DNA from 2 places in the Sessilibacter sp. MAH1 genome. Region 2 is predicted to be linked to the other one. Evidence: predicted binding sites of a transcription regulator. Region 2 holds the regulator's gene; the other holds the start of a gene.
The links. Region 2 encodes LexA, which represses DNA repair genes until DNA is damaged. Its sites were predicted from a motif close to ACTGTNTNTANANACAGT; they were not measured.
Positions count from the first base shown of each region.

Region 1 (11,048 bases), on a different contig from region 2:
TTGAGTCGATAAATAATTGTTTTAGTAAAACCGAGTCTAAATGTTTTAGCTCTGTATTTGGGTCTGCGGTTTCAACAAAATGCGCGACCTTTTTTATCGAAATTCGCAATTTTTTCAAATCATCCAACCGTAATGCCTTAAATTGTCGTGCCTGAATAATCTTTTCGACGCCGCGAACACCCACACCCGGAATTCTTAATAACAGCTCTTTAGGTGCTTTATTGACATTAATTGGAAAAACATCGCGGTTCGCTATGGCCCAAGCTAATTTGGGATCAATATCTAAATCCAACATTCCGTGTGTGGGCGCTGCCGCCGAGTGAATATCGTTTAAATCGAAACCGTAAAACCGCAATAACCAATCGGCTTGGTAAAGCCGATGTTCTCTCATCAACGGCGGAGATTTTGTGGGTAAATTTTTTGAAGCAAATGGAATTGGGCTGAACGCCGAATAATACACGCGGCGCATGTCGTAACGTTTATACAGATGATTCGAGAGCGTTAAAATTTTTGTATCCACTGAATCGTCGGCGCCGACAATCATTTGTGTGCTTTGGCCGGCCGGTGAATAAATGTATTTAGATTTTCTGGATTTGGCATCACTGATGATAATGTCGGATTTTTTAGCGCGATATTCTTTCGATTCATCAATATGTTCTTTAAGTTGTGCCATGGATTGATGAATGGTTTGAGGATTTTTTTCCGGTGCTAGGTTAGACAAGGCAGCTTTAGACGGTAATTCAATATTTATGCTTAAACGATCGGCGTATAAACCGGCTTGCTGTAAGAGTTCCGGACTTGCCTCTGGAATGGTTTTTAAATGAATATAACCACGAAAATCGTGTTTTTCGCGCAGGTCTTTGGCCACAGAAACTAACTGTTCCATGGTGTAGTCGGACGATTGAATAATTCCCGAGCTTAAAAATAACCCTTCAATATAATTGCGTTTATAAAAATCGAGGGTGAGCTTGACCACTTCATCAACCTGAAAACGCGCTCGCTCAACGGCACTAGAGAGCCGGTTAACGCAGTATTGGCAGTCGTAAATACAAAAATTGGTTAGCAATATTTTTAATAGCGAAACACATCGTCCGTCTGGCGTGTAACTGTGGCAAATACCCATACCGCCGCTGGTGGAGCCAATACCGATGCCATTGCTGGAGTCGCGCTTAATCGAGCCGCTGCTCGCGCAGGAAGCATCGTATTTGGCGGCATCGGCCAGTATGGCCAACTTATGCTGTAGCTTTTGATAAGGTTGTTGATGTGATTGTGATTGTGGCTGTTTCATGTTTGAGTAACGAAAAACTTAGGTGTGTATAAATATACAGTATTTATCGCGATCGTCTAGCAACCGTGATTCTCAAAATCGCAGTTAACGCAGAAGCTACTACAGGCGATTGAAGACGAACCACTTTATTCCAGCGGCCAGTCCGCGGCATCGACGTAATCGGTGATGGCTGAGTTTGAGTATTTGCTGCCGTGTTCGCCCAGCCAACGCTCGCAATAGCGATTTTCTGGATCGTATAAACGTTGTTGTTTATCAATATCAAAATGACGCCCACCGCGAGGATCAACACCCACACCGGCGATGTATTGCCAATTTCCCCAGTTGCTGGCCACGTCGTAGTCGATTAGCTGTTGCTCAAAGTAGGCTGCACCATATCGCCAATCCACATCGAATTCGTTTACCAAACAGCTGGCGACAATTTGGCGGCCACGGTTGGATAAATAACCGGTTGTATTGAGTTCGGTCATGCAGGCATTCACCAGCGGGTAGGGTGTGGTGCCGCTGCACCAAGATTTTAACCGCTGTGGATAAAAGCTTTTCAATGGATTTTTATGGCGATAGCCGCCGCGTAAATACAAGGATTTACCTAAAACCTTGGCTAACCAGAAAAAATATTCTCGCCACAGCAATTCAAACTTAATCCAATAGGTGGATTCGTTAGCGCCGTGATTTTGTTCAAAAGTTACAAGCGTTTTGAGTATTTGTTTGGGCGACATACAGCCCTGCGACAACCAGGGCGAGAATTTTGTTGAATGATAAATACCGTCTAATTTGTTGCGTGTTTGCTTGTAGGTGCTCGCGTAATTATTCGAGAAATAATGTTTTAAATACTGTTGGGCGTGAGTTTCACCGCCGAAAATAATGGCTGGCTCTGTTTTACTGGCATCGTTCAAAAACGACAAATCTGCACTAAAAGGGACGGTATTACCCGCAAAAAGTGTTGCTTTTTGTGGTTGTTTTGGCAAAGAACTCGGTGTGTTGTTTTTTAGAGTGTCAATAAATTCTGAATCTAAAATAATGGGTTCTACTTTTTTGCGAAATTGCGTAAATGATTTGGGAATATCTGCCAGTAAAAAAGGCAGCTGAGTTTGGTCAAGTAACGCGGTGTGAGCAGACTCTACTAATCTCAGTTCTGGGTAGCTGCGCCGTATAAATTGAACGATGTCGTTTTCGTAAAAACCACTTTGCGTCGCGCAGTAAAATACATCGGGCCGATATTGGCCAATGAGTGTTTGCAAGTAGGTTAAGGTGGAGCCTTCCATCAAAAACAGCTCGCTGCCCAGCGAGGTTAGATTTCTGTTTAAGTCACTTAGGCATTCATCGATAAATTTTCGGCGCAGCTTACCCAAAGACCGAAATCCATAGCGATTGGGCTTTAAAGAAGCACTTTCGCGAATATAAACAACCAGTAGGGATTCGCAGTCACGACTGGCATCGGCAAGCAGTTTGTTGTCTGTGAGTCTTAAATCATTGCTGAGCCAGACGATTCCGGTTTTATACATGGTGTTTGCCGCGTTTTTTATCAATTACTTAGCTTTATGTGCCTAGATCTGTGTTTTCTCGATAACTAGATACTTCTTGAAAAAAGAAGCTTTTATTGGATACCAAGTTATTGATACGCAATAAAACACGGCTTAGATGTGTTGATCTTAGATGTGTTGATCTTAGGTGAGTTGATGTTAGGTGAGTTGATGTTAGGTGAGTTGATGTTAGGCGAGTTGATGTTAGACATTTGCGCGAATTCGCAGGTGTTTTTGGCGATATATCCGAGGTTGGTCGAATTTTCTCGCGATAAGCAGGCTGAGATTAGTTTCGGCTTATGGAGGTATGAACAGCAGATGTCGGTAGAAAGAATAAATGGAACGAGTACGAGGAACACGTAAGAGGCGTAGGCGGAATAGGTGCTTATGCAATTATTCCTCGATAGTGAGAAAAAGGTAGCCCACGAAAAGATTCAAATGCTGTGGGCTACGAGGGGATTTCAAATGAAGAAAACGAAAGAATAATTACTAAGCATCGGCTTTATAGATAAATTCCATGCGAATACCGCCGGGTTCGTAAATCATAAAATGTTTGGCTGGCCAGCCGTTTAACGGCTCTGGTGCGAACTCAACTTTAACACCGGGGTGATTACTTACTTTAGAAAATAATTCATCCAGTGCGGCTTCTGTGCTGACACGCAGTGCAAAGTGGTGAAGTCCAATATTGGCTCGGCGATCAAATTCGGTGGCGCCTTCGTTGGTTTGCCAAAGCGTTAAAAATGCTTCGCCATTGGTGACAAATACTGCTGGATAATCAGGAACTTCCCCAGCGACTTCCCAGCCGAGACAGTCGATAAAAAAAGCTTGAGTTTCGGGTAAATTTTTAACTGCCAATCCGAGATGGTGAATCGCAAGCGTTGACATAAATACTCCTAAAGGATTTTTGAGTGGATTTTATGTTCACAATTTATAATATTGAGTTTTAAGTAAGCTTTCTTAAAACTCAGTGTTTTTATTATTGTAGGAATCTCTGGTTAACGCATCCCTGATTTAATCAGAGGACAGAAATTGGAATATGATTTCCGATTTCTTCACAATTTCAATCACTTACCGTTCTTGAAATTGGCAACACATCCCTGCGTCACTGAAAACTCCAGATTAATCAGAGTTTCTTGTATTAATTTTTTGGCTGATTTGTTTGGTTCAGTTGCTCTGTTAAATCAGCCACTTGTTTTTTTAAATCGTCAATTGTTGCTAGCATTTGTTCGACCGCACGATCTACCGTGGGTTTATCAAATCTTTGGGTAATATGTTGCGGACAATTCCAATCGAAGCCTTGTACCTCAATAATAATTCCGCGTTCCGGCGTTGCTCGGTAGTTTCCTAAGTCAAGCTGTGCAAATCGTGGATCGTTATTATCGATAACGGTCACCAAGCCTGCAATTTTTAAACGCCGTCTATTCACATAATCCATTAAAAACATCATTACGCGGTTGCTGTTTTTAAAGTTCGCAGCGCTCATAAATTGCATGTTGCCACTAAAATCAGCAAAACCTAAGGTTCTTTCATTTAATATTTTAAGAAAACCAGGCGGTCCGCCGCGATGCTGTACATATGGCCAGCTATCTTCCGTTATGCTGGCAAGGTAAAAACTATCGCGAGCTTCAATGAAATTTTGCTCGTTTAACGTTAATGCGAAATGGGTGTCGGCACCTTTTAATTGTGGGCCGTAGATGTGGTGGCTTCCGCGTTCTCGCTGAAGTGATTGCACCGTCTCCGTGAAGAATATCTCTGCGTACTTGTTAGGCATAAGTTTTCTACCGGTATATATTGATAGGTGCACTTTAAATTATTTCGTATATCATAAGAATAAAATCTTTATAAATTAATTATTACAAAAAAAGCAATAATGGATAAGTTGCACGCTATGCAGGTTTTTGTCGCTATCGCTGAAGTCGGTAGTTTTGCGAAGGCCGCGCGAAACCTCGCTATGTCACCTCCTGCTGCTACCCGGGCTATATCCGCGTTAGAAGAACAGTTAGGTGTTCAGCTCTTTCAACGAACCACTCGTCACGTGCGTTTAACCGATGCCGGCGAACGCTACTTTGTTGACTGTAAACGCATCATCAGTGAAATCAAGGTCGCTGAGGATGCAGTCAATGGCATTGTCGGTGAAGCCGCTGGGTCGATGGCCGTAACTGCGCCGGTTATGTTTGGTCGCCAATACATTTTACCGGTGATTACCGAGTACTTGACTACCAATCCAAAGGTTGAGATTTCGACATTATTTTTAGATCGAATCGTTAATCTAATGGAGGAAGATATTGATGTTGGTATTCGTGTCGGCAGTTTACCCGATTCAAGCTTGCATTCGGTGAGTTTGGGTGAAGTCGGCATTGTCACCTGCGCTTCGCCAGAATATATAGCGCGCGCCGGGGCTCCGGAGTTTCCCGAGCAGCTGCGTGAACATCAATTGATACAAACGCGAACTTCTGGCAGCCAAGACACTTGGCGTTATCTGGTCTCCGGTCGAGAAACTGTGGTTCGCTGTTCAGCGCAATTGGTGGTGAATCAAAATCAGTGTGCAATTGATGCCGCAGAAAGCGGTTTTGGTATTGCTAGGGTTTTATCTTATCAAGTTGCAGACAGCCTTGAGAGTGGCCAGCTGGTGCCACTACTGCAAGAATTTGCTTTACCGAAATGGCCCGTGAACGTTTTACATCGCGAAGGCAGAAATCCCAGCGCGAAAGTGCGCGGCTTTGTGGATTTATTAGTAGAGCGCGTGCGAGAACGACTTAAATAATAAATCAATGCAAATCTTTTGTTGTTGCAATGCTGTTTAATTCTAGAAACCTCTGATTAACTCATTCATGGCTTAATCAGAGGGCAGAGACTATCAGAAGAAAGAAGTTATCAGAGGGCAGACATTAACAACGCGATTGCTAATGTCTTTATAATCTCAAGCGCTTGCTGTTTTTGCTGTTATCTTTTATCGGCGTTTTCTTTTACTGCTTGGCAGCAGCGACTATTGTTTGCCATTCTTCTTTGGTGACCGGTTGTACCGAGAGCCTGCCCTGTTTTAACAACACCATGTGATCAAGTGACGGGATCGATTTGAGTGTTTGCAAACTAACCACCGATTTGAATTTTTCAACAAACGCTAAATCCACGCAAAACCAGCGAACATTATCTTGGCTAGATTTTGGATCGTAATATTTGCTGTCTGGATTAAATTGCGCGGGATCAGGATAGGCGGGTTTTACTACCTTGGCGATTCCTGCCACACCCGGAACCTTACAGCTGCTGTGGTAAAAAAACACCATATCGTCTTCGGCTATCTTATCGCGAATTAAATTGCGCGCTTGGTAATTTCTAATTCCGTCCCAACGACCAAAACCGTTTTTTTCATTCGCAAGCGTATCGATGCTGTATTCGTCGGGTTCGGATTTAAATAACCAATAATTCATGATTTTTCTCTATTTATACAAAAATCTACAGATGCTTTGATTATTATTGAGCGCGTTTGGTTCGTCTAGAGATAACTTAGCGATTTTGTATTTAAATTCGGCTCTATTTATTTAGGGTTGGTGATTTTTCTTATTTTGATGAAATGTTAATGCGTATTCTTATTTTGTTAGTATTAGGTTTGTTTTTGTCTGGCTGTGAACACATTGTTGGCACCAAAGCAGATGTCCCGTTGGAAGCTAAACAACTTCGCGATCTTCTGATGGGCGTTTGGTGTGGCGAAAAAACCTTTGATGATGGCAGCGCTCAATCTTGGACCATCGAGCGGTATCGCGATGGTAGTTACGTGATTTTGTTTAACACTACATCAAAGGATGGTGTAAATACACAATGGGCCGAATACGGTATGTGGGGTATCCAGTACCCTATCTATTTCACCGTAGTTTTAGGGTATATTGAAGAGGGTGTTCCAAAACCCGCAAACACAGACGATCACACTTTCTACGATGCCTATAATGTTCAGACGTTAGCCGACAATGAGTTCAGCTATACACATTATTTGACGAATAATACGTTTACGACTTTTAAAGAATGCAGCGAACTGGGTATTCAAGAATTAATTAAGTAACGATAGTATTAATTAATACCATGACTTAATTTATGTCTTTTAAATTAAGTCATGACTTTTAAATTAACTCGTGGTTTTTAAAATTAACTCATGACTTCTAAGTTAATTCACAAATAATATGAGAAATTAAGGGTTTTATTGCACTTGTTATCCGAAACCAAGATCTAATAATTTCTAGAAAGCTCTGATTAACGTATTTTTGAAGTAATCAGAGCTTCCTTTCATTTTTTATAATCGCATTAATGTTTTTACGTGCGCAAAAGCTGCTCGACCGAGCGCGTCTAGCTCGTAACCGCCTTCTAAAACCGATATTAATCGGCCGTCACAGTGGCGATCGGCAATATCCATTAACACTTCGGTAACCCAGCCGTAGTCGTTATCTTGCAAGCGAATTTGTGCCATGGGATCTTGGCGGTGAGCATCGAATCCGGCCGAGACCATGATTAACTGCGGCTTGAATTTTTCAAGCTGCGGTAAAAGTTGTTCAATATAAATCTCTCTAAATTCTTGGCTGCCTGTACCAGCAGCCAAAGGCATGTGAATGATATTGTCGTGAGAAGCGCCGGGATCGGCAAACGGATAGTAGGGATGCTGATAACTGGAGGCGTATAAAACCTTCGGCTCTTCTCGAAATATGTTCTCAGTACCATTACCGTGGTGAACATCAAAATCAACAATGGCAATACGCTTTAGACCGTATTGGTTTATGGCGTGGCGCGTGCCCACGGCAATATTATTAAACAAGCAAAAACCCATGGCGCGATCGTATTCGGCGTGGTGACCCGGCGGCCGCACACAACAGAACGCGTTTTTTACGCTTTTGGCCATGACCATATCAACGGCTTGCACAACCGAGCCCGCCGCTAATAACGCTGCATCTAGGGTATGCGGCATCATCAAGGTTTCGTCGTCAAGCTCAATTCGATCGCGAAGAGGCGCGCGTTCAAAAATAGAATCCACATAAACCGGATCGTGGGTGGCAACGAGTTGTTCGCGCGTTGCCGGTAACGCATCTGTCCAACGTAAAAAATCCAATACTTGTCCGGAGATCAAACGATTCTGGATGGACCCCAAGCGCTGGGGTGCTTCTGGGTGATCTTCGCCCATGTCGTGTTTTTCGCAAAGGTCGTGGGTGATGTACGCTGTAGTCATCGAAAGCTCCCGTTGTCTAACTTACGCCAAGCCGCTAGAGCTTTGTCATTCATGTTGGAGCATGGTGACAGCGGCTGAATTTATAATTATTTGAGTGAGGTGTGTGTCTGAAAATTCGACGACCTTCTTTGACTTCAGACTAGCTCTAGCAGGCATTTTTCTTTTGCTGTAGATCAAGCCACAAACAGGAGCTAAAAGCCTATCCTACCAAGGTCTAATTTGAGGTAAATTAGGGTCCTATATTAAAAATCCGACTAAAGTCGAGATTTTATGGTGGGCTGAATTCCCAACCCACAGGATTTATTATTTGGAGAGCCTTCATGGCCCAACATGCACTACAGCCTGTTTTTGCCCCGACCTCGGTCGCGGTGTTAACCGGCGAAGATGCCACGCATCCCATTATGCTGGCTTTGTTACGTGCTATGCGTTCGGCACCGAATTGTTGCCCGGTGACGTTGATCGGCGTTAAACCAGAAATCGACATTGATATTTCGACATTCACCCATTATGAAAGCTTAGCTCAGTTAAAGACCCACGTTGATTTGGTGATCTTGGCGGGCAAGTCTAATGAAAGTTTAGAGAAAACCATTGCTGACTGCTCAAGAGCGCATCTTAAGTCGCTGCTTATGTTGACTTGGACCGATGCTGAGCCCGAGACCATTCGCAACGCGCTTCGTGAAAACGGCGTCCGTTTATTAGGGCCAAGCAGTTTTGGTATTTGCCGTCCTAAGCGCGGTGTATTTGCTTGGCTAGGTTCGGTCAATCCATTACCTGGGCGATTGGCGTTTATGTCGCAGTCGGGCACCATTGCTAGTGCTTTAGTCGATTGGGCAACCTGGCAGGGCATTGGATTTTCTCAGGTCATCGCGCTTGGTGCGCCTGTGGATATCATGCCGTGGCAAGCGCTTGATTGCTTGTCGATGGATTTTGAAAGCCGCGCCATTTTGATGTATTTGCAAAAAATTGGACAAACCACGCACTTTCTCAGCAGTCTTCGCTCTGCGAGTCGTACAAAACCCGTGGCGGTTGTGGCCGAACACGCCATTGGCGCCGATGAACGAGTATTAGACGCCGCGCTAAGTCGAACCGGTGCGGTGCGCGGGCGACGTCTTAACGATTTGGTTGCGGCGGCTTCGGTTATGTCGAATGCGCGACGCATCAAAGAAGGCTCGTTGTTGATCATTGGTAATGGTGCCGGTCCTGGAGCACTGGCTGCCCAGCGCGCCGAAGAACTTAACGTTGCGCTACTAGATCCTGAAGACGAGCTCAGGAATAAACTGAGCGCAATTGTCGCCGACATGGGCTCGATTGGCCCTGTGACGACTGTGTGGGGCAGTTGTGCATCGGCGATGTTTGTTGAGCTCGCCGATGCAGCCTTGGCCGACCGTAGCTGTGGTGCGATATTATTAATGTTAAGCCCAACAGCATTAATTGATATTGCTTCACTGCATGAGCAAGTATTGGCACTGCATAACAAGCAAAATAAACCGGTAATGGTGTGTTTGCTTGGCGGCGGTAACATGGTAAGAGCTCGAACTCGATTAACCGAAGCCGGTATTCCTACCTTTAGAACACCCGAAACCGCCATCGAAGGCTATCAATTTTTGGTGCAATTTCAGCGTAATCAGCGCTTGGCAAAACAGTCACCAGAATCACACGCATTAAGTCTTAATATTGATGTTGAACAAGCTCGTAAATATTTGAAACAAATTCTTTACGACAACATTGATAAAGTGGGTTTTAAAGAATTAAAACCGGTGTTTAATCAGTTTAATTTACCGGTTACCAGCCAGCATGATCCTAGCACTGATTTTGAAACTCCGTTAAATGTAAGAGTATTTCGTGATCCCGTGTTTGGTCCGACCATTGGTTTGGCGTTGGGCAGCAAAGGTCAATGGCAAAAACATTTAGAAGTAGTCGCCTTACCACCATTGAATATCGTGTTAGTGCGTGACCTTATTAACCAGTTATTACCGGGTTGGAAATCCTTTGGTCTTGAAAACTTTATTTTAAATTTATCAACGCTTGTCTGTGAATTGCCGGAAATTGTCGGTCTTGAATTTTCGGATGTACATTTATTGCCCGATGCGCGGGTATACGCTGGAGTAAAAGCCGATTTAGGATTATCGGTAGAAAAGCGCCGCTATGATCACTTGGCGATTCAGCCGTATCCTCGTCAGTGGGTCAGCGAATATAAATTTCATGATGGTCGCTGCGCAACGATTCGCCCGGTTCGTCCGGAAGACGCAACAATTATGGCGGATTTTGTTCGCAACCTTTCTCACGAAAGCCGATATTTTCGCTTTATTGCGAATTTTTCTGAACTTACCCCCAGAATGCTTACGCGTTTTTGTCACATCGATTACGATCGAGAAATGGAATTACTCGCCGTAATGGAAGAGGACGATAAAATTGTCGAATTGGGGGCGGCAAGATACAGCGATAATTTCGACGGACACAGTTGCGAGTTTGCTGTTGTTGTGGGTGATAAATATCAAGGCTTCGGTTTGGCGGCCTATTTAATGCGCAAGCTATTTTTAGTAGCGGCAGACAACGGCATTAGTTTAATGGAAGGTACGGTATTGGCCGAAAACAAACACATGATTAATTTTTGCCGTAAATTAGGTTTTAGAATTCGCATGAATCCCGACGATATGACCTTGGTTATTGCCGAAATTACTCTAACCCCAAAATTAATTGCCGAAGCAAAACAAAAATTGAGCCATTGATTATTCCTTAAAACAGTGAGTCAGCGCAGTTGAATTCTGAGATTAGCTCATCTGCATTTCATTGACTTTTCATTGACTTACTGTTGTTGAAATTGTCGGCACAATTTCTTGCTGCCAGGAACTTTGCTCTAATCGGAGTTCTTGGTTTTAAGTCCAAGAAGTTTTTTATTCTAAGGAATTCTTTTTTAGAAAATTTCTTATTTTAGAAAACTGCGTGTTACGAAAATCGTTATAGGATACTAAGAAAGAGGTCTTGCTCAAGATAACGCTAAGGCGCTGGATAAACTTTTCTAAACGTTAGGTTT
Region 1 covers NZ_BAAGIC010000001.1:293,748-304,795, forward strand. Annotated here, with positions in the region: gene ACYQ28_RS01215 (putative DNA modification/repair radical SAM protein) at 1-1,288, opposite strand, end outside; gene ACYQ28_RS01220 (DASH family cryptochrome) at 1,414-2,790, opposite strand; gene ACYQ28_RS01225 (VOC family protein) at 3,298-3,693, opposite strand; gene ACYQ28_RS01230 (pyridoxamine 5'-phosphate oxidase family protein) at 3,947-4,579, opposite strand; gene ACYQ28_RS01235 (LysR family transcriptional regulator) at 4,679-5,572, shown strand; gene ACYQ28_RS01240 (EVE domain-containing protein) at 5,775-6,236, opposite strand; gene ACYQ28_RS01245 (hypothetical protein) at 6,386-6,862, shown strand; gene ACYQ28_RS01250 (histone deacetylase family protein) at 7,091-8,014, opposite strand; gene ACYQ28_RS01255 (bifunctional acetate--CoA ligase family protein/GNAT family N-acetyltransferase) at 8,335-10,743, shown strand; gene ACYQ28_RS01260 (alpha-ketoglutarate-dependent dioxygenase AlkB family protein) at 11,012-11,048, opposite strand, start outside.
Region 1: ACYQ28_RS01215 (putative DNA modification/repair radical SAM protein) is a predicted target of LexA. The motif match lies at 1,312-1,329, and genes of this name have one in related genera.

Region 2 (11,048 bases):
CTGCTCGAAAGGAACTAGGTCCCGAGCGGCGATCTCGGCAAGAGGCCGATGATCTCTCGGCAAATCAATGTGACTGTCAACTTTAACGAATCCGTGACCCGGAAAATGCTTACCAACAGCCTGCATACCCGCTTCGTTCATTCCTAAAATAAACGATTCTGCCAGCGCAAGCGTTGTTAAAGGATCGATAGAAAAGGAGCGCGAGCCAATAGCGGGGTTTTGGTTGTCGTCTAAATCTAAAACTGGCGCTAAGGTGTTATCGATACCGCAAGTTCTGAGCTCAAACGCTAACAGCCAACCCAGTTCACGAGCCAATGACAGGCCTTTTTCTGCGCTCTGCTGGTAGAGCTTTGATAAAGACGCCATAGGCGGAATGGTTGTTACGCCCTCCGTTAAGCGCTGCACTCGCCCGCCTTCTTGATCGATACAAATCAGCAAGTTTTCGCGGATATTTTTAATGTTGCGACATAAATGAGCGGTTTGTTTGGCCGTTTTAGTGTTGCGGGCGAAGAGAATGACACCACCCACATTTGGATGCATCAAAAGCTCTCGATCTTCCGCCGACAACTCGGTACCGGCTACATCAAGAATAACTGGCCCGGCACTTAAAACCTTGGCATTACCCATTTATAGATCCAATTCGAATAAAGATTACGCAATTAAAAAGCGGGCACACTAATATTTAGTCTGGGAGGTGTCAATAATTGCGGCTACAAAAGAAAAAAACTTCGGGCATAATTCAATTCTACATCGTGCGTTTCTAATCAACGAACATTGACTAAATTCTGATTTACTGGTTGCGTGTACAGTAGAAACACTGTATAAACTAAAACACTGTATATAAGACCAGCCCAGTGCGGCCAACACTGTTTTTAATTTGAAGAAACAATTGCAATAAACTTTGCCGTTTCGCCTTAAAAACTACCGCCCCACGTTTAAAGAATCAGCATATTAGACATGATTAAACTAACCGCTCGACAACAACAAGTTTTAAATTTAATTCGTGAACATATAGATGCAACCGGCTTTCCTCCTACGCGTGCAGAAATAGCTCTAGCACTTGGCTTTAAATCAGCCAACGCCGCAGAGGAACATTTGCGTGCCTTGGAGCGAAAAGGCGCTATTGAGATGGTGCCAAGTGCCTCTAGAGGTATTCGCTTAAAAGAACAGGTTGAGGAGTCTGGTATACCCATTATTGGCTTGGTGGCAGCGGGTTACCCAATTTTGGCGCAAGAAAATATCGAAAATTATTGCAATATCGATAACGCTTTTTTCTCGCCCTCAGCAGATTATTTTCTTCGCGTTCGCGGCATGAGTATGAAAAATGCCGGAATTCTAGAAGGTGATTTATTAGCCGTTCACAAAACAACCCAAGTAAGAAGTGGGCAAATTATTGTTGCCCGTATTGATGATGAAGTAACCGTAAAACGTCTAAGACGCGGTAAAAACCGCTCTATAGTTGAGTTGCTTCCAGAAAATGAAGAATTTGACATCATTACCATTGACCTTCGAGAGCAGGAATTTGCTATCGAAGGTATAAGTGTCGGCGTTATTCGACAAACCCAATAATTCGATTTTTAAGTACTTATATTACTGATACGGAGTAATAAAATGGATTCTGCACAACAAATGTCTCTGTTTACGGACTCCTTAGTCAATCAATTCGGCTTTATCTCAGAAACAACCGCGTTTACTAGACAGTCAATTAGAGCACTATCCAAACGTGCATCTAATACAGAAACAGCATCGCAAAGCGGTGCTGTTTTAAGCAACATTACTCAATTGGTAATTTCTAAATATTGTTCGAATTTAGATCAACTATTGTTGCCAATGATTGCACGTCAAACACAATTAGCGGGTAATCGATGGGTAAGCTGGGTAAGCGATGAAGTTATTGATAAAAATGTATTGCTTGACTACGGCGTAAATCTAAAAAATCTTCGCATTATTTATCCTAACAATACATCGGATTTATATTCCGTCACCGAAAAAGCATTAATAACAGGCACAAGCCATTGTGTAGTTGCCGTTTTTGATGGTTTTAACGACCAACAACTTGAGCAATTAACCCAAGCAGCCAACACTGGTAACTGTTCTGGATTACTGGTTACGCACCAGAATTAACAATCTGAATAAGCCTGAATAAGAAAGCTACTGTGAAACAAGGTTAAATATATTTATTGTTCTTACGTTAAGTAACTGTCTGCAAGCAATACAACGCATCTACAATTATTAAAACATTTATATAAATACAGAATTAACAACAGTGTAATTGCTTTGTTTATTCGGTCGCCACCCCGCTCTTTCAGTCTTATTTTTAATGACTGCCGCCTAAGCAGGCTTAAAATTTCTTAAAACTAAAAACTCAATTTTTTACAAAAACTGATTAATTCGAAATATAGATTCCCCAACCTAATTATTTATTGACTTTTAAGTCACCATCATTAGGTACAAAAAGAAACACAAAATACTTCTAAACAATACTTCTAAAAAAGTATTTCTGTTAATCACAGCCATTTATTTTCGAATTAGATCCATTCACAAAAATATTTACGGCATAAGAAACTCATCAAAACATAAGGTTAAGAATCTTTCATTAATGATTCCGTAGTTTAATCAAAGGAAAGTAGTTGAAAATACAATTTCCAATTCGCTCACAACACAACTCACAACACCACTCAGAACCTACCTCACTTATACTTTCTAAAATTGGCAACTCATACCTGCATCGCTCGAATCTCTGAGTTAATTGAAGCGTCGTTTAGAGTTTACTAATAATTGAAAAGATCAAATAAAACTAAAAAACTCTACTTGATCATTTAAGGTTCAGGCTAATCTAAACCAATTCAAACAAGATACCAAACAAACCACCTCGGTTTTTAACGCGCCCGGTATAAGCTATAAAAATTACTCCTTAGTCGATACTTCAAAATAAAAAACACACCAGTGCAGGTTAAGATGTGTTCGAAAATTTTTAATCAGCTTTTATATATGGATGAATTAATTTATAAAACTCATCGATGATTTGATCAGAGAGAAAAAAATTGACAATGCGAGTTCTAATATCTGGGTTAGCCAAAGTTTTCCATACACATAATCGTTTATATAAATAAAAATACATAATTTTAATGCTTCACAAAAATCGACTTATCACAACAAACAGTAAATAACGTTGCAATGTCCATTTGTCGATTAAATTAAAGATGTGTAAATCAAAAGCATTTAAAGATTGAAGATAAAAAATACTCGAATAAACATATATTCACAGGTAAAACATCATAAAGCATAAAATATTTACTTTTTCATATTTAAACAATATCTCACAAAATTGATGTAGCGCTTGAAACTGGAGTAATTTAATTAGCATAATTTCCAAAACCGAAGCCAAATTTTTTGGATAATAATCACTTCTATTTAAGCAAAGAGATAAAAAATGAGCTTAGTCACGCGAATTTTCACACAAAGAGCTCATTCGAGTCAGTTATCAAGACTTTTCTGTCTTCTTGGTGTAGTTTCTATCGCTTTTTTAAGTAATTTATCTCTAGCGGCGGAACGCCTAACTCTTACCGGTTCGAGCACGGTTGCACCGCTTGCGCTTGAGATGGCCAAACGCTTTGAAAAAAATAACCCTGATGTACGTATTGACGTTCAAACCGGCGGTTCATCCCGCGGGGTGAATGATGCTCGCGTCGGCCTTGCCGATATAGGTATGGTTTCTAGAGCATTGAAAGAATCTGAACAAGACTTAACCGCTCACCTCATTGCACTCGATGGTATTGGTATCATTGTTCACTCGTCGAATACTGTCAAAGAGTTATCTCGTCAGCAAATTATCGATATCTATCAAGGAAAAATTCGTAATTGGGCAGATGTAGACGGCCCCAACCTTGAGATTACGGTGGTAAATAAAGCAGAAGGTCGTTCTACTTTGGAACTTTTTCTGCATTTTTTTGAGCTAAAAAATAGCCAAATTCGTCCTCAAGTTGTTATCGGCGATAACCAGCAAGGTATTAAAACCGTTTCTGGTAATCCTGGCGCCATCGGATATGTGTCCATCGGCACCGCAGAGTTCGAACACAATCGCGGCACCCCCATCAAGCTTTTACCAATGGATGGCAAAGAAGCCACCGTAAAGGGCGTTGCCAGTGGCGAGTATCCGTTATCAAGACCACTCAATCTGGTTACCAAGGCGCAACCAGAAGGTTTTGCAGCAAGTTTTATTGAGTTTGCGCAATCTATAGACGTTTTAGATTTGATCGAAAATCAATTTTTCGTAGCACCTTAAGCCTATCCATTTTCTAAGTAGGTTCGTTACCGTTGTCGATAAAGCTTCGCCCATTTCAATGCGACAGTAAGCTCGATTTTGGCGTTGCCACAATCATGGGCGCCCTGTCGTTTGTCTGCGCAGCCTTGTTGTGTTTGATACTCGGCTTTTTACTGTACGAATCTTGGTCGTTGGTGGCCGATGGCCGCTGGTTAAGCTTTTTCAGTCAAACTGGATGGTACCCGTTAGAAGGCTTATTTGGCATGACGCCAATGATATTCGCCTCTTTGGTATTGACCTTTGGATCGCTGGTTATTGCACTTCCCGTTGGCTTAGCTTGCGCTATTTTTCTCGAATTTTACGCCAAGGGTTGGGTTAAAAAATCCTTTCAATCCCTCTTAAATTTGCTTGCCGGTATTCCATCTGTTGTTTTAGGCCTTTGGGGCCTAACTGAGCTTGTGCCTCTTATTGGCCAAATTAAAGCGCCCGGCACCAGCGTGCTTGCCGGAGCAGTCGTACTATCGCTGATGATATTACCAACCCTAGCGCTAACCAGTTACGCTGCACTGACCAGTGTCGATCGCTCGATTTTAGCCGGAGCGCAAGCACTGGGACTTACGCAAAAAACGCAAATCTTAGCCATCGCAGTACCGGCTGCCCGATCGGGAATTATGAGTGGCGTATTGTTAGCGAGTGCGCGAGCCTTGGGCGAAACCATGGTGGTTTTAATGGTTGCAGGCAATGTTGTACAAATGCCTTCTAGCCTGTTTGCACCAGTGCGCGCATTAACCGCCAATATTGCCTTAGAAATGGCTTACGCCCTTGGCGACCACCGCGCCAGCTTGTATGTATCTGGCTTGTTGTTGACGATTATTGTCTGGATTCTGGCTTATTTAGCCTCTTATCTTTTTAATAAAGGGAGAACCGTCTCCCATGATTGATCGAGCTTTTTCATTAGGTATCTATGCAATTATTGCGTTAGTGATTGCAACATTCGGCTGGATTATTGGCGATGTTATTATTAAAGGTATTTCGGTTGTCTCGTGGGAATTTTTAATTTCCGAACCCGAAGATGCTGGCCGTGCTGGCGGCATCGCACCCATTTTGGTTTCCACTTTATATGTATTAATTATCGCACTTGTTATTGCGTTGCCACTCGGAATTTCTGCGGCTATTTGGTTGGCGGAGTTTTCTCAAAATCAATCGCATACGCTACACGTAGGTATTATTTTGGATGTGCTCGCTGGAGTTCCATCTATCGTGTACGGACTGTTCGGCAATGCCTTTTTCTGCATTTATTTAGGCTTAGGATATTCACTCTTGTCCGGCGGATTAACGCTTGCCTGTATGATTTTGCCGGTATTTATTCGCACCTGTGAATCTGGAATTCGATCGGTACAATCTGACTGGCGTTTGGGCGGCCTAGCTTTAGGTATGCGCCGCTCTGTTGTGATTTGGAAAATACTATTACCAGCGGCAAAACCTGCAATCATCGCCGGACTCATCTTATCCATTGGCCGAGCTACTGCCGAAACAGCGGCACTGTTGTTTACCAGCGGTTATGTCGATCGCATGCCTGAATCAATTTTCGATTCAGCACGTGTTCTGGCGGTACACATTTATGATCTCACCATGAACGTAACCGGCGGTGATGAAACCGCCTATGGCTCAGCCTTAATATTGATTGTGCTAATTATTCTTTTAAATACTCTAGCCCAAGGCTTTATCGACTCTTGGTTTAAACGCAGTGGACATTACAGATGATTGTTGCAGAAACCCTAGCTCCCAGATTATCGGAAGACATCATCGAGAGTCGTGCACCCGCACACATCAAAGTGAACGAACTGGCTATTTATTACGGTAAAAAACTTGCCGTTAATGGCATTTCGTTAAGTTTACATCGGGGTAAAATTACCGCGCTTATTGGTCCTTCGGGCTGTGGTAAAACCAGTTTTTTAACCACACTCAATCAGTTATCAAAATTAAACAATCAAGTAACCGTTACCGGCGAAATACATTTTGACGGTGAAAATCTTACCCAAAATAATGTTGATCTATTAAGTCTTCGCCGCCGTGTGGGAATGATTTTTCAAAAACCGAATCCTTTTCCACTCTCTATTTTTAAGAATCTGGATATTCCACTGAAGGAACACGGTTTTAAAAATCGAGCCGAGAGAATCGAAAAAATAGAAAACGCCTTAAAAGCCGTTGGTCTTTGGGACGAGGTTAAAGATCGCCTGAATACCTCTGCACTATCGCTATCGGGTGGTCAACAACAGCGCTTGTGCATTGCCCGAGCGTTGGTTTTGGAGCCAGAAGTTTTACTGATGGACGAACCTTGTAGCGCGCTTGACCCCATATCGTCGGGCATTGTTGAAGAATTAATTTCGAGCCTGCGAGATAAATACACCGTGGTAATTGTTACCCACAATTTAGCTCAAGCTAAACGTATTTCTGACTATACCGCGTTCTTTTGGACGCAAAATGGTGCCGGCAAACTGATTGAATTTAATAATACTCGGCAACTTTTCTCTGGTCCCAAAGACGAACGCACCGCGGCTTATATTTCCGGAATTAAGGGCTAATAATAACGCCCTTATCGTTTACTGCTTTTTGTTTGCTCTGCCAACCACGCCTAGAATTCACTCGCCTAAAATCCACTCGAATATAAATCACAGTAATTATTCTCGATATCAGAATTCGCCGTTATTCTGAGCAATGTAAACCTTCCTCCCCCTTAATTCATCTTATAATTTTTGACGCTTTTGAAACCTCTGATTAACTCATCCATGATTTAATCAGAGGACAGCGTTTATCGAAGAAGATTGTATTAGGGAATAATAATGATTTATTTTACTAGGGCTGTAACATTATTTGTATTATTAGCGGCTTGGCTTGCGCTCAGTGTCTATGGTGGTGTAAGTGGATGGTGGTTATCTGCAATTGCGCCTAAAAATAATACCGAGTTATTTATTACCGCCATTGATGAGAAAATTAAATCTCAAAATCAAGGAAACACCGCGTTCATATTGATCGAAGATGGCAAGATCGCTACCGAAAAATACTATTCGAATAACGATAAAATTAATGGTGATACCCTATTCCCATTAGCATCCATGAGTAAATTATTTGCAGCCTACGGCGTAATGCAATTGGTTGAAGACGGCAAAATAAATCTCGATGAACCTATTGAGAATTATTTAACGCGCTGGCATCTGCCTGAGAGTGAATTCGATAATAATTTGGTGACAACACGTCTGTTGCTTTCACACACAGCAGGTTTAACCGATGGTTTAGGTTTTGGCGATTATACAGCAGAAGAATCTTTACCCTCTATCGAAGAGTCTTTACAACACCCTCGCGCCTCTGCTGATGAAAATAAAGTTATAGCAATAGGAATACCTCCGGCGACCCAGTGGCAATATTCCGGTGGTGGTTATTTAATTCTGGAATTATTAATTGAAGAGGTAACGGGAAAACCCTTTGCTGACTGGATGCAAACATCGGTTTTTAATCCCCTCGACTTGGATCGATCAACCTATAACTATTTGGGAGATTTAACCAATACAGCCAATATTTACAACGAAAACAGCGAAAAAATTCTCTTCTTTCAATATGCTTCAAATGCAGCAACAGGATTATCGTCAAGCCCAAACGATCTAGCGAAATTTATCGCAGCATTTTTGGATCAAGACGCAAACATCAACAAACCAATGAGCGACGAATACCACAAGCTCATGCGTGAACCCACTGGCTACGTATTAGGTGCTCCCATATGGGGATTGGGGGCAATGCTGTATGCGCCAACGAACAATAATGATTTTGTGTTTGGTCACGACGGCGCTAACAGTCCCGCTATTAACACCGCATTGCGGATCGAACCTAACGGCAAAGACGCAATCATCGTTCTTGCCAGCGGCAACGCTCAGCTCGCCAGTACCGTAGGTTATGAGTGGACGCTATGGAAAACCGGTTATCCTGATTTTCTCGCCTTCGACGGTGCTGTAAAAAGCGCGTTGGTGCCCGCAAGTATAGGCTGTTTAATCATTGTTATTCTTTTCATCGTCTTCTTAAAAAGCCGAAGCCGACGTAATAAGATATAAGCTGGTTTATAGAAAGCCCTGATTGAACCGGAGATATCACAGGCACAAGGATGTGTCGTCGATTTTTATCACTGCGTATGATTGGAATCGAAAGTGAGCGCCACTTTATGCGCTGAGCTAATATCAAATTATCTTTTACTGTATTTTTGTATAAGAGTACCAATCCGCTCAAAAGTGACTATCTTGTGAGGATTTAGCCGAAGTACTTATCCAATAATCTTAGGAAAGTCTTTTCAGGTGAGTTTCATTATGAAAATAGTTACCGGATGCGCCCTAACACTTGTTTCTTGTTTCGCCTTTGCGGAACAAAAGCTATCAACACTAACCGCAGATTTAACCAGCCAAGATAAACCACCGGTCTTGCTAGAGCTATACACCTCAGAAGGCTGTAGCAGCTGCCCAAGAGCCGATCGCTGGTTGCGTAAGCTTGATCAAGCCGAAGGCTTGTGGACCGAATACGTTCCTATGGCATTCCACGTAGACTACTGGAATTATTTGGGTTGGAAAGATCGTTTCTCGTCACAACGATATTCAGATCGTCAGCGCAAATACCAAAACGACGGCCAAATTAACTCCGTCTACACGCCTGGGTTTATCGTTTCTGGGCAAGAATGGCGCAGCTGGTTCAGCAATCCCTCATTGGAATACGTACTAGACAAAGTACAAACCCCAGAAAATAAAGCCGTATTACAGCTGAACGTTGAGAATGGACGTTACCAAATCAGTTATTCCGGTGAACTAAGTGACATCGGCGACGTTAATTTTGCACTGCTTGGTATGGGCATTAAGACTTCCGTAAAACGTGGTGAAAATCATGGCCGCAACCTTGAACACGACTTTGTGGTGCTCGATTGGCAAAAGCTGGATAAAAACCGCGATAACTGGACTGGCCAAATTGACAGTCAGTACGATCACGAGGTGGAAGGCTACGCTGTGGTTGCTTGGGTTGAAAACGCCGCTATCAATACGCCCAAACAAGTCGTTGCTGGCTACCTAAGTCGTTCAGAGGAATCTTAACACCGTTTTTATTACCCGCTTTTTTTAGACAAAAAGTGGGTAATAACCCCAAAGAAAACTTTTTTACATTTTTGTATTATTTAAGGAACCTCTGATTAACTCATCCATGATTTAATCAGAGGACAGAAATTGAAAATACGATTTCCAATTTCTTCACAATTTCAATCACTTACCGTTCTTGAAATTGGCGACACATCCTTGTGTCGAGGGAAACTCTAGGTTAATCAGAGTTTCCTTAAAAATAAAAATTTTTTACCTTATAAATATCAGAGTTCTTACATGTTTTTCGTCTAAATTCTCCGATATTTTTAAAAATAACAACTCAATATTCACTTTCACGTCACCTAATTTTCTTTAAATAACTTACGTCCTTGGTTACCCGCCAACGACGATTATCTTCCGGTGTATTCAGCCAATTTTCGTCACAGTTTAATGGCTATACTTTATCGTACAGGAAAGTGACATTTTATTTGACCAATGAAAGTTAATCGGTTAACGTGATTTGTATTAATAGCTTGGACGCTGGAGGGTTCACTATGAGCACAGATATCGCTAGTACTAAAGAAAGCATTGTACGAGATCACATCCGTCTGACCTCTCACACAATCGATTTGCCGAGTATTCCGCCCATTAATTGGGGCGCGGCTACTCCTCAAGAACGTGGCCCGGTAGTGGGTACCGTAACCGAGCGTGCGCACCGAAATTGTATTGGTAGCCATAGCGGTAGTTACACCATCTACCGAGCTTTATCCATTGCATCGGGTAAGTTTCCTAAGGCGCACAAGCCAGACTTAAACAATACCCAACCCACCGATACAATTTCTCCACAACCATCGTGGAGTATGCCCGATAAGATCATTTCTCTTGATCCTTGGGGCGCAAACATTGTTGAAGACTTTGGTGATTATTTAGAGAGTGGTTACAACATTCAACCAACCATCGCCGTTACCAAAGCACATTTACAGCTTCCTGAAATTAAAGAAGCCATTCGCGAAAAACGCCTAGAAGCTGACGGAAAATTTGTAACCGCTTCTGGTGATGTACGCGTTACTAAAATTGCTATTGATCCCGTTTGGCATTTACCCAGTATCGCTAAGCGATTTGGTTTAACCGAAGCGGCTCTGCGTAAAATTCTTTTCCGCGAAACCGGCGGCATGTTCCCAGAGCTTGTCACGCGATCAGATTTAAAAATCTTACTGCCACCCATTGGTAGCACTACCGCCTATGTATTCGGAAATGTTTCTGATCTTTCAAATCCAGAAGTAGAACTTACCTGTCGTGTACACGACGAGTGTAATGGTTCCGATGTATTTGGGTCAGATATTTGCACATGTCGCCCTTATCTTACTTACGGTATCGAAGACGCTGTTCGTACGGCTCAACGTGGTGGTGTTGGCTTAATTGTTTATTTCCGAAAAGAAGGCCGTGCATTAGGTGAAGTCACTAAATTCTTGGTGTACAACGCGCGTAAACGTCAAAAAGGCGGCGATAGCGCAGCAACTTATTTTGAACGTACTGAATGTGTTGCGGGTGTTCAAGATGCACGCTTCCAAGAATTAATGCCGGATGTATTGCACTTTTTTGGTATCACCAAAATTCACAACTTGCATTCAATGAGCAATATGAAACACGATGCCATTGTAAATAGCGGTATTGAAGTTATA
Region 2 covers NZ_BAAGIC010000004.1:5,653-16,700, forward strand. Annotated here, with positions in the region: gene nagZ (beta-N-acetylhexosaminidase) at 1-627, opposite strand, end outside; gene lexA (transcriptional repressor LexA) at 958-1,569, shown strand; gene ACYQ28_RS05105 (hypothetical protein) at 1,612-2,124, shown strand; gene ACYQ28_RS05110 (phosphate ABC transporter substrate-binding protein) at 3,434-4,285, shown strand; gene pstC (phosphate ABC transporter permease subunit PstC) at 4,318-5,205, shown strand; gene pstA (phosphate ABC transporter permease PstA) at 5,198-6,028, shown strand; gene pstB (phosphate ABC transporter ATP-binding protein PstB) at 6,025-6,849, shown strand; gene ACYQ28_RS05130 (serine hydrolase domain-containing protein) at 7,108-8,367, shown strand; gene ACYQ28_RS05135 (DUF1223 domain-containing protein) at 8,617-9,384, shown strand; gene ACYQ28_RS05140 (GTP cyclohydrolase II) at 9,921-11,048, shown strand, end outside.